Regions from separate parts of the Ventrimonas sp. genome, predicted to be linked through region 2. Evidence: riboswitches for the same ligand, from Rfam matches in the RefSeq annotation. Region 2 holds a riboswitch; the other holds the start of a gene.
What was found. A riboswitch is a leader RNA that binds a small molecule or an ion and turns the genes downstream of it on or off. The one in region 2 is predicted to bind cobalamin.
Positions count from the first base shown of each region.

Region 1 (4,709 bases), on a different contig from region 2:
ACATCATGCTTGGCCACAGCATGGGTTCGTTTTTGACCCGGCGTTATCTTTCGGCATATCCGGGAAAAGAACCAGACGGAGTTATCCTTCTGGGAACCGGTTTTCCGGCTTTACCGCTGGTGTTTACCGGCGAAATGCTGGCCTCTTTATTTGGAAAACGGAAGGGAAAGCATTACCGGAGCCGTCTGCTCTATGAGCTTTCTATCGGAAACTATAACCGGAAATTCCAGCCGGTGCGCACGGACTATGACTGGCTTACCAGAGATGAGCGGTATGTGGACCGCTTTTTGAATAATCCGCGCTGTGATTTTATTTTTACTGTTGGTGCTTACCGCGATTTCTTCCATGAGATCCATGCGGCCGAGAAGGCAGAAATGGTGGGCTATATGCCAACAGTCATTCCGTATCTGATCCTGTCCGGAGACAAGGATCCGGTGGGAGAGAATGGGAAAGGCGTGAAAAAGCTTGCCGCCCTGTATCGAAAGGTAGGCATACAGGATATCACAATGAAGCTGTATCTCGGTGCGCGCCATGAAGTGCTCAATGAGGTGAACCGTGAAGAGGTATTTGAGGATATCCTGAGGTGGCTGACAGAGAAATATAACATCATATTCTAAAGTCTGATATCAGCGCCGTTCTGTCCGTTTGCATGCTCAGGATGCCTTCTGTCCGGGCTGTTTTTTCATCCACACAAAGGCAATGGCGCAGATCAATACAGAAAGCAGGGATCCTGCCGGAGCAGCACAGCCCATGGGAAACAGGTTGTCCGGATAGTATTTTGATGCCAGATAGGCCAGCGGAATGCGGGCACAGACAACGGAAAGAATGTTGTGTAAAAAGGAGATTCCGGAAACTCCGTAAGCACAGAAATATCCGCTGAAACAGAAGTGGATTCCGGCAAAAACGCAGTCCCAGATATAACTGTGCAGGTACTGGCTGCCCAGACGGATGACATCGGCATTGCCTGAAAAAAGGCTGACAATATGGTGTCCGGTAAACTGCATGAGAATGGAAATCACAATACCATAGGACACCGCAATGGTGGTGGCACAGGCCAGTGTCTGGCTTGCCCGATCGTGCTTTCCGGCACCAATATTCTGTGCGCACAGGGCTGAAACGGTAGACAGCATAGAGGACGGAACCAGAAAAAACAGGCTGATCATTTTTTCCACAATGCCAACTGCAGCAGCGTCATTTAAGCCGCGCCGGTTGGCAATAATGGTGATGACAATGAAGGCAATCTGGATAAATCCGTCCTGCATGGCGATCGGAAATCCGATTTTTAAGAGACTGCCCATCATGCTTCGGACCGGTTTTAAATCTGCAAAATGAAATTCCGGGATCATGCGTTTGCGACAGATCATGGTCAGGGAAATCAGCACGCTGATGGTCTGGGACAGGGTGGTGCCAAGCGCCGCGCCTGTGGGACCAAGCTTCAGCACGCCGATGAACAGATAATCCAGGGCAATATTAAAAGCACAGGCAATCGCAATGAAAAACATAGGACTCTTCGAGTCTCCTATGCCGCGGAAAATGGAGCTGATGATGTTGTAGGCTGTGATAAACGGGATACCGAGAAAACAGATGGTCAGGTAGCTGATGGTACTGCTGACAGCTTCCTCCGGGGTGGACATGACAGCCACAATGGGTTTTACAAAACAGAGCAGGATTGCGGTCAGAGCAACGGACAGCAGCATGAACAAAGATGCCGTGTTGCCGACGGCCAGGTTCACCTGCCTGCGGTCCTGCGCGCCCACTGCACGTCCGGTCATAACCGTGGTGCCCATAGCCAGCCCTACGATCATGACGGTAAGCATGTGCATGACCTGACTGCCGATAGAGACAGCGGTGGTGCTGTCTACAGAGTTAAACTGTCCGATGATGAGCAGATCTGCGGTGCCGTACAGGGTCTGTAAAAAATAGGAAAGAAAGTATGGCAGTGAGAAAGAGAAAATGGTTTTTGGGATACTGCCGGTAGTCAAATTGCGTTCCATTTGTATAGCTCCTTATCGTTCGATTCTGATTTGATTATACTGGAAAAAAAGGATTAAGTCCATTATAATATCAGAACGGTAAAACGAAATCCAGTTGACAGTTTTTCCCTCATGCCGTAAACTATCCTACGGAATAAGTGTCGGCCGTTCGGGGCCGGTGAAAAGGGAAACGGGTGTGAGTCCCGTGCGGTGCCGCCGCTGTAAGCGCATGAAGGGCAGTCTGGATTTCACTGTTTTATATGAAAAATGGGAAGAAACCAGACAATATTGCCGCGCAAGCCAGAAGACCTGCTTTTTCCGCTTTTGCTGTCACGGTCCATGACAAGGCAAGGGAAACAAGGGCGGAGTCTGCCCTGGATGCAAAAATACGGTGCATCATCCGGTTTACTTTTAATAAGCCGGATGGTGCTTTTATTTTGTCAATATGTGTCGCAGGCCACATTTTTGCATCGCGTTCCTGCATGGGTGATACGAAAAAAAATTTCAACATCAGGAGGAAAACAATTATGAGAAACAAGAAACTGGTAATCTTAACTATGGCTGCCTGCATAACTGCAGGTCTGACAGCCGGATGCGGCGCAAAGAGCGCAGATATCGCAACAACAGCTGCAGCGGCAGCAGAGAGCACCGCAGCAGAGCCTGCGGAGAGCAGCACGGAGGTGACGGAAGCAGCTGGCGATTCCACCGCAGATGAGGCATATGAGCCGGTTACCATTACCTTAAACCTGGAGCGTTCCGGTCTGGGTGAGAACGTAGAATATACCTTCACCGAGAAGCCGTCCGCAGTGGTTGCTTCCGGCGATCAGATGGCAGATTTCTTCTTTGATCTCGGTCTGGAAGACCAGATGGCCGGTTACACCAAGGGAAGCTGCTGGAGCACTGTTTCCCAGTATCCGGCAAGAGATAAGGTGCCGCAGCTGTTAGAGGCAGGAAAGGGCATATCCAATCTTTCCAAAGAGGAGCTGGTGGCAACCGGATGTGATTTCCTGATGGGCTGGGATTCTGTATTTTCCGATAAAAACTTTGGAAAAGAGTTCTGTGATGCCAACGGAATCGCAATGTATTTCCCTTATGTATGCTCGGATAAGGCAACCTTTGAGGAGCTGTACAAAGATTATGAGACACTTGGGAAAATCTTTAAAGTAGAGGATGTGGCATCTGAGAAGATCCAGGCTATGAAGGATACGCTTCAGGAAGTAAAAGACACGCTGGGGGATGATGTTTACCAGAATCCGGTGACTGTTTTTGCATACGATTCCGGTGAGGATGCACCGTTTACCGCATGTCAGGGTATGCCGGGTGATATCATCAAGCGGGCTGGCGGTATCTCCATTTTCGATGACATTGAGGCTGGATGGGCTACTCCGTCCTGGGAGGAAGTGGTAGAGCGTGACCCGGATGTAATTCTGATCCTGGACTATACCGGTGACATTTCTGAGAAGAAAAATTTCCTGGAGACCAACGAGTTTACCAAAGATTTAAGAGCAGTCAAAGAGGGAAAAATCTATTCTGCATGCTGCAGTGATATGCAGGGTTCTGCAGGTTCCGCAGAGGCAGTCAGAGAGATCGCAAAGCAGCTGTATCCGGATAAGTTCTAATCAGAAACTGTTGGAATATGAGGAATTTCCTGCATGGGAAGTCCCTGTTTTTGGAGAAAACATGAAATCAGAAATCAGTAAAAAAAGTGACCGGGAAACTGGACGTTTTATAGGTACACTTCTGATGGTTCTGCTTCTGATCGCGGCAGTAACGACCATCTCCGTGACCCTGGGCGCCATCCATGTGTCACCGGATGAGATCGTAAAGATTCTGGCAAATAAGACATCTGGAAAGGATATTTTTGCGGTGTCCTGGGAGCAGAAAACAGAAAATATCATCTGGAACATCCGTTTTCCGAGGGTTATCATGGCATTTATTGTGGGAGCAGGCCTGTCTCTTTGCGGTGTGCTGATGCAGGCACTCACAAAAAATCCACTGGCAGATCCCTATGTGCTGGGAATTTCTTCCGGTGCCTCTGCCGGAGCAGTCAGCGTCATCATTCTCGGCCTGTTCAGCTTTATGGGCGGTTATTCCGTGATTTTTGGTGCGACGCTGGGTGCGGCTGTGGCCATCAGTCTTTCTCTGAGTATTGCGTCTGTAAAAGGGAGGATTACCTCTACCCAGCTGGTGCTGGCCGGAATTGCCACTTCCGCCTTGTTCTCCGCACTGACGAATCTGATCGTTTACGGGTTTAACAATGGTTCCGATAAGACCAAGATGGCGCTTTACTGGATGGTAGGCTCCTTAAGCGGAGCTACCTGGAGCCGGGTAAAATATGTGTTCATCGTGTCTGTTGTTATGATGGCAGTGATTCTGTTATTTGCGCGGGAGCTGGACATTCTTCTTCTGGGAGATGATGTGGCAGAGACGCTGGGAGCAGATACCAGACGCATCAAGCTGCTGATCATTCTGGCCTCTACCGTGCTGACCGGCGTGGTTGTTTCTGTCAGCGGTGTCATCGGCTTTGCAGGACTTGTGGTGCCTCATGTGATGCGTGGCTTTGTGGGTTCCGGCCATAAGCATCTGATCCCAATGTCTATTCTGGGCGGTGGTCTCTTTGCCATGATCGCGGATCTGATCTCCCGCATCATCATTGCGCCGGAAGAGCTTCCGATCGGTGTCATTGCGGCATTTTTTGGAGCTCCGTTTTTCCTGTATCTGATTCGGAAAGGAAGT
Region 1 covers NZ_DBFCCJ010000045.1:47,801-52,509, reverse strand. The annotation lists gene ACMP1L_RS08130 (alpha/beta fold hydrolase) at 1-617, shown strand, start outside; gene ACMP1L_RS08125 (MATE family efflux transporter) at 654-1,994, opposite strand; cobalamin riboswitch at 2,113-2,304, shown strand; gene ACMP1L_RS08120 (ABC transporter substrate-binding protein) at 2,501-3,592, shown strand; gene ACMP1L_RS08115 (FecCD family ABC transporter permease) at 3,654-4,709, shown strand, end outside.
Region 1: another riboswitch for cobalamin. It lies ahead of ACMP1L_RS08120 (ABC transporter substrate-binding protein); the one in region 2 lies ahead of ACMP1L_RS01735 (sirohydrochlorin cobaltochelatase).

Region 2 (4,709 bases):
CTGAATCTGGTACACTCCATCTCTTAATTCTGACGCCAAAACCGGTGTCATCCCTTCGGTCCCAACACTCTGCTGCTCTGCAGTCTCTTCCGTCGCTGCCACGGTCTCACTTACCTGTACCGACATTGTCTCGCTGCTCTGTGCCGGCAGTGTCTCTGCCTGATTTTTTCCACCGCAGCCTGCTGCCAGTACACTGCTTAAGCATACTGATGCCATAATTCCGTATATATTTTTTCTCATATTTTCATCCCTATCAAAACGGGCGGCCGGAATTCCATCCGCCGCCCATTCTCTGTCTTATTTTTATACTATTTGATTACTTCAGGCTGTCGATAGCTGCCTGCGCATGCTCTGTAAACAGCTGCTGGATCGGCTCTAACTCGCCTAAGCCACGAACCAGACAGGTTACATCGTAACCCGCTTTCTCAAACTCCTTCTTCCAGGAACCATCCTCATCGCCTGCCATATCGTTATTTGCATGGTCACCGGCAACGATCATGAGCGGCTCCAGAACAACCTTCTTGTACTCGCCCTCTTTCACTTTAGCGATAACATCTTCCAGGCTCGGCTCCGCCTCTACGGTACCTACATAGTAATGCTCATAACCCTCAGAAGCAAGCATATCCTGCATTTTTGCGTAAACAGCATTGGAGTCAGCCTCAGTACCGTGACCCATGAAGCAGATTGCGGTCTCACCGTCATCATACTCAGCGGTAGCCTCCGTAATTGCCTTGATCACTGTCTTGAAATCGTCATCACTGGTTAACAGCGGCTGGCCGATGGCTACTTTATCAAATGCGTCAGAATACTGTGCCACTTCGTCTGCAAGATCGTTGTACTCCAGGCCGTTCATCAGATGGGTCGGCTGGATGACCAGGGTCTTTACTTTATTGTCAACGGCACGCTTTAATGCCTCATCTACGTTATCGATCGTTACATCATCTCTGGATTTCACATGATCAATGATGATCTGGCTGGTAAAGCCACGTCTTACAGAATAATCCGGAAATGCCTTTTCCATTGCGTTCTCGATCGCTCCGATGGTAAGACGGCGGCTGTCGTTGTAGCTGGTTCCGAAGCTTACTACCAACAGCTCCTGTTCTCCGATCTCATCCTGATTTCTTGTGTTGTCCATAGATGCATCTCCAGTATCGTAATTTTCTTCGTCTTCCTCCTCAGCCGGAGCTTCTTTCGTCTCAGCCTCGGTAGTTTCCTCTGCCGCCTCAGTCGTGGTTTCCTCCGCTGTGGTTGCCGCTTCTTTCTCTGCCTTTCCCGCACAGCCTGCCATCATCGCAGCAGAAAGCGCAGTCACTGCAAATAATGCTGTCAGTGTTCTCTTCTTCATGATACGTCCTCCTCTAAAATGGTATGGTATAAAACCATCCGTACTGACACTATCGATTTTGGAATACCCGGAACATACCACGAACAATGGCCTGAACAACCCTGAGAAAAATTCTGAAAAGATCCTGCGGCACGACCAAGTCCTCGTGGTCTGGAATGCTCCTGTACCAACAGCAGGCAGGTTTCCTGGCTCGCAGCTCCACACACTTCAGATTACCTTCCCAGTCTTCAAAAACCAGTGGCTGCCATGCCGTTTTGACATGCGCATAATCCGGTGCTCCCTGCTTACAGTGACGAGATCGCGCAGGTTTTCCACCTGCTTCCCTTTTACCCGAAATCCTTCTATCCGATTCCGGCACCTGCTGTCCTATTTTCGATATGTCCTCATCATACCATCCACACATGGAAAAGGCAATGAAAAAGCATTATTTTCTCTTTTATATCTCCTGCCCCCTGGCCAGTTTTCTGATATACGGAACGACCATTACCGCAGCGACCAACAGAGATATTATTTCAGCCACCGGAGTTGCCCAGGCCACACCGCGAATCCCGAATATATGGTTAAACAGAAGCATAAATGGCACATCCACCGTTCCCTTGCGCAGCACGGACAGAATAATGGGCTGTCTCTTTTTTCCGGTGGCCTGAAACACAGTCAGTGCAAAAAATGTCATGGGGCTGGCAGAGCAGATAATCCGCAAAAATCTTCAGCCATACGCTACCGTCTCACGGTTATTGATGAACAGCCTGCTCACGGCAGACGCCTGTGTATACAGAAGCACCGCAATGGCCAGGGCCACGCCAAGGCTGAAGACACACAGAGTGCGGATCGCATCCAGCATACAAAACAGAAATCCCTGCGGCTGTTCAGATGCAGAATGCGCCGCAGCGTGATGCCTTTTTGCGTTCTCCACCTCCCAAAAAGCGTGAGATCAGGCTCGCCCCTCCCACACCAAACAAATTCGCGAGCGCTGTCATAAACATAAACAGAGGCACAGCCAGCGTCAGAATCGCCTGTGGAACCGGCATGCTGCAAAACAGTTCCTCATTCTTTTTTCCTTTTTCCATGTTAAGAACACCTCTTTTCGCCCTGTTTCAGGCTTTCGATATAGCACTGCACCGCAAAATGAAAGCTGTCATCCACCGCCGCCGGATAGTGGGAGAAGAACCCCTGCTCCTCCTGCGCCACAAATCCATGGACTATGGCCCGAAATAAACGCCGGTAATGAATGCTTTCCTCTTCTTTTAAATGAAAATCTTCCAGCATTTTTTTTAACGGGTCTGTAAACAGAACCGCCGCGTCATCCCGCACTCGCTTATCTTTTGCCGACATGGCCATGATCAGCCAGTATAGCTCCCGATGTTTTTTCGCAAAGTTTCTGTATGTGTCTGCCAGCTGGCGTACGGCATCTTCTCCATGCCTTCCCTCCATGGCCTGCATCTCCATCTCATTCTGAAGACACAGGCCATACCTGCAGACCTCTGCCAGAAGCATTTCCATATTATCCACATGATTGTAAAGTGAAGCCGTCTTTATCCCCAACTGCTCTGCCAGAAGCCGCATGGAAAATGCATCCCTTCCCTGCTGCTCAATCAATTCTGCCGCTGCCTTCACCACCACATCCAGATTCAATCCTTTGTGAGCCATGTTCTTTTCCCTTCCCGTAAACTAATGATATTAGTTTTTATTGTAGACTAATTTCATTAGTTATGTCAAGATTTTATTATACTTTCTCGCGGAGCGTTTTTATTTCATAGGAGGCAATTTTCTATATAATTAAAACAAAAACGCCCCGGACGCGTTTCACATATCGTCCGGGACGTTCCCATTTTTCTTATTTTATTTTCCGTAGTAAGCTCTTAAGTACATTTCTTTGATTTCACTCATCAGCGGGTATCTCGGGTTTGCGCCGGTGCACTGGTCATCAAATGCCTGTTCTACCATGGCATCCAGAGTATCCAGGAAGTATTTTTCATCTACACCATACTCAGCAATAGTCTTCTTCACGCCGACTGCTGCTTTCAGCTCCTCAATCTTCTCAATGAGCTTCTTCACTGCCTCTTCATCCGTCTTTGCCTGAATGCCAACGAAACGTGCACACTCTGCATAACGGGCCATGGTATGCGGATACTGGTACTGAGAGAAGGTTCCCATCTTTCTTGGGCACTCAGCAGAGTTATACTCTACAACCAGAGAAATCAGCAGTGCGTTAGCGATACCATGCGGCAGGTGATGGAACGCGCCCAGCTTGTGTGCCATAGAATGGCAGACACCTAAGAATGCGTTTGCAAATGCCATACCAGCCATGCAGGAAGCGTCAGCCATCTTGCTTCTTGCCTCTACGTTTCCGCCGTCATTGTATGCCGTCGGCAGATACTCAAATACGTTCTTCATAGCCTTTAATGCAAGGCCATCTGTGTAGTCTGTTGCCATAACAGAAGCATATGCCTCCAGTGCATGAGTCAGAACATCCACACCTGATGCACTGGTTAAGCCCTTCGGCTGGCTCATCATATTATCAGTATCTACGATGGACATGTTCGGAAGCAGCTGATAATCTGCTAACGGATACTTCACACCGGTCTCCTGATCGGTGATAACCGCAAACGGAGTCACCTCGGAACCAGTACCAGAAGAGGTCGGGATTGCCACAAAATAAGCTTTCTCTCCCATCTTCGGGAAGGTATAAACACGTTTCCGGATATCAATGAAGCGCATTGCCATGCCCTGGAAATCTACTTCCGGATGCTCATACATAACCCACATGATCTTACCTGCATCCATTGCGGAGCCGCCGCCCAGTGCGATGATGACATCCGGCTGGAATGCAGTCATAGCCTTTGCACCTTCCATCGCATTTGCCAGGGTCGGGTCCGGCTGTACATTGGAGAAGCACTGATAAACAATGCCCATCTCATCCAGTTTATCGGTAATCGGTTTTGTATAACCATTCATATAAAGGAAGGAGTCCGTTACAATAAATGCTCTCTTCTTGCCCATGACATCCTTCAGCTCACTTAAAGCTACCGGCATACAGCCTTTCTTGAAGTATACCTTCTCCGGTGCGCGGAACCACAGCATGTTTTCTCTCCTCTCAGCAACAGTCTTAATGTTCAGCAGATGTTTCACGCCTACGTTCTCAGAAACAGAGTTACCGCCCCAGGAACCACAGCCCAGTGTCAGGGATGGGAGCAGCTTGAAGTTATACAGATCGCCAATACCGCCCTGAGATGACGGGGTATTGACCAGGATACGGCAGGTCTTCATGGCAGCTGCATGTTTTGCCATCTTCTCTTTCTCGTTTACATTGACATAGAGGGAAGATGTGTGGCCATAACCGCCATCTGCAACCAGGCGCTCTGCC
Region 2 covers NZ_DBFCCJ010000012.1:17,933-22,641, forward strand. The annotation lists gene ACMP1L_RS01730 (hypothetical protein) at 1-240, opposite strand, end outside; gene ACMP1L_RS01735 (sirohydrochlorin cobaltochelatase) at 317-1,345, opposite strand; cobalamin riboswitch at 1,504-1,722, opposite strand; gene ACMP1L_RS01740 (hypothetical protein) at 2,052-2,186, opposite strand; gene ACMP1L_RS01745 (hypothetical protein) at 2,212-2,412, opposite strand; gene ACMP1L_RS01750 (TetR/AcrR family transcriptional regulator) at 2,414-2,992, opposite strand; gene adhE (bifunctional acetaldehyde-CoA/alcohol dehydrogenase) at 3,185-4,709, opposite strand, start outside.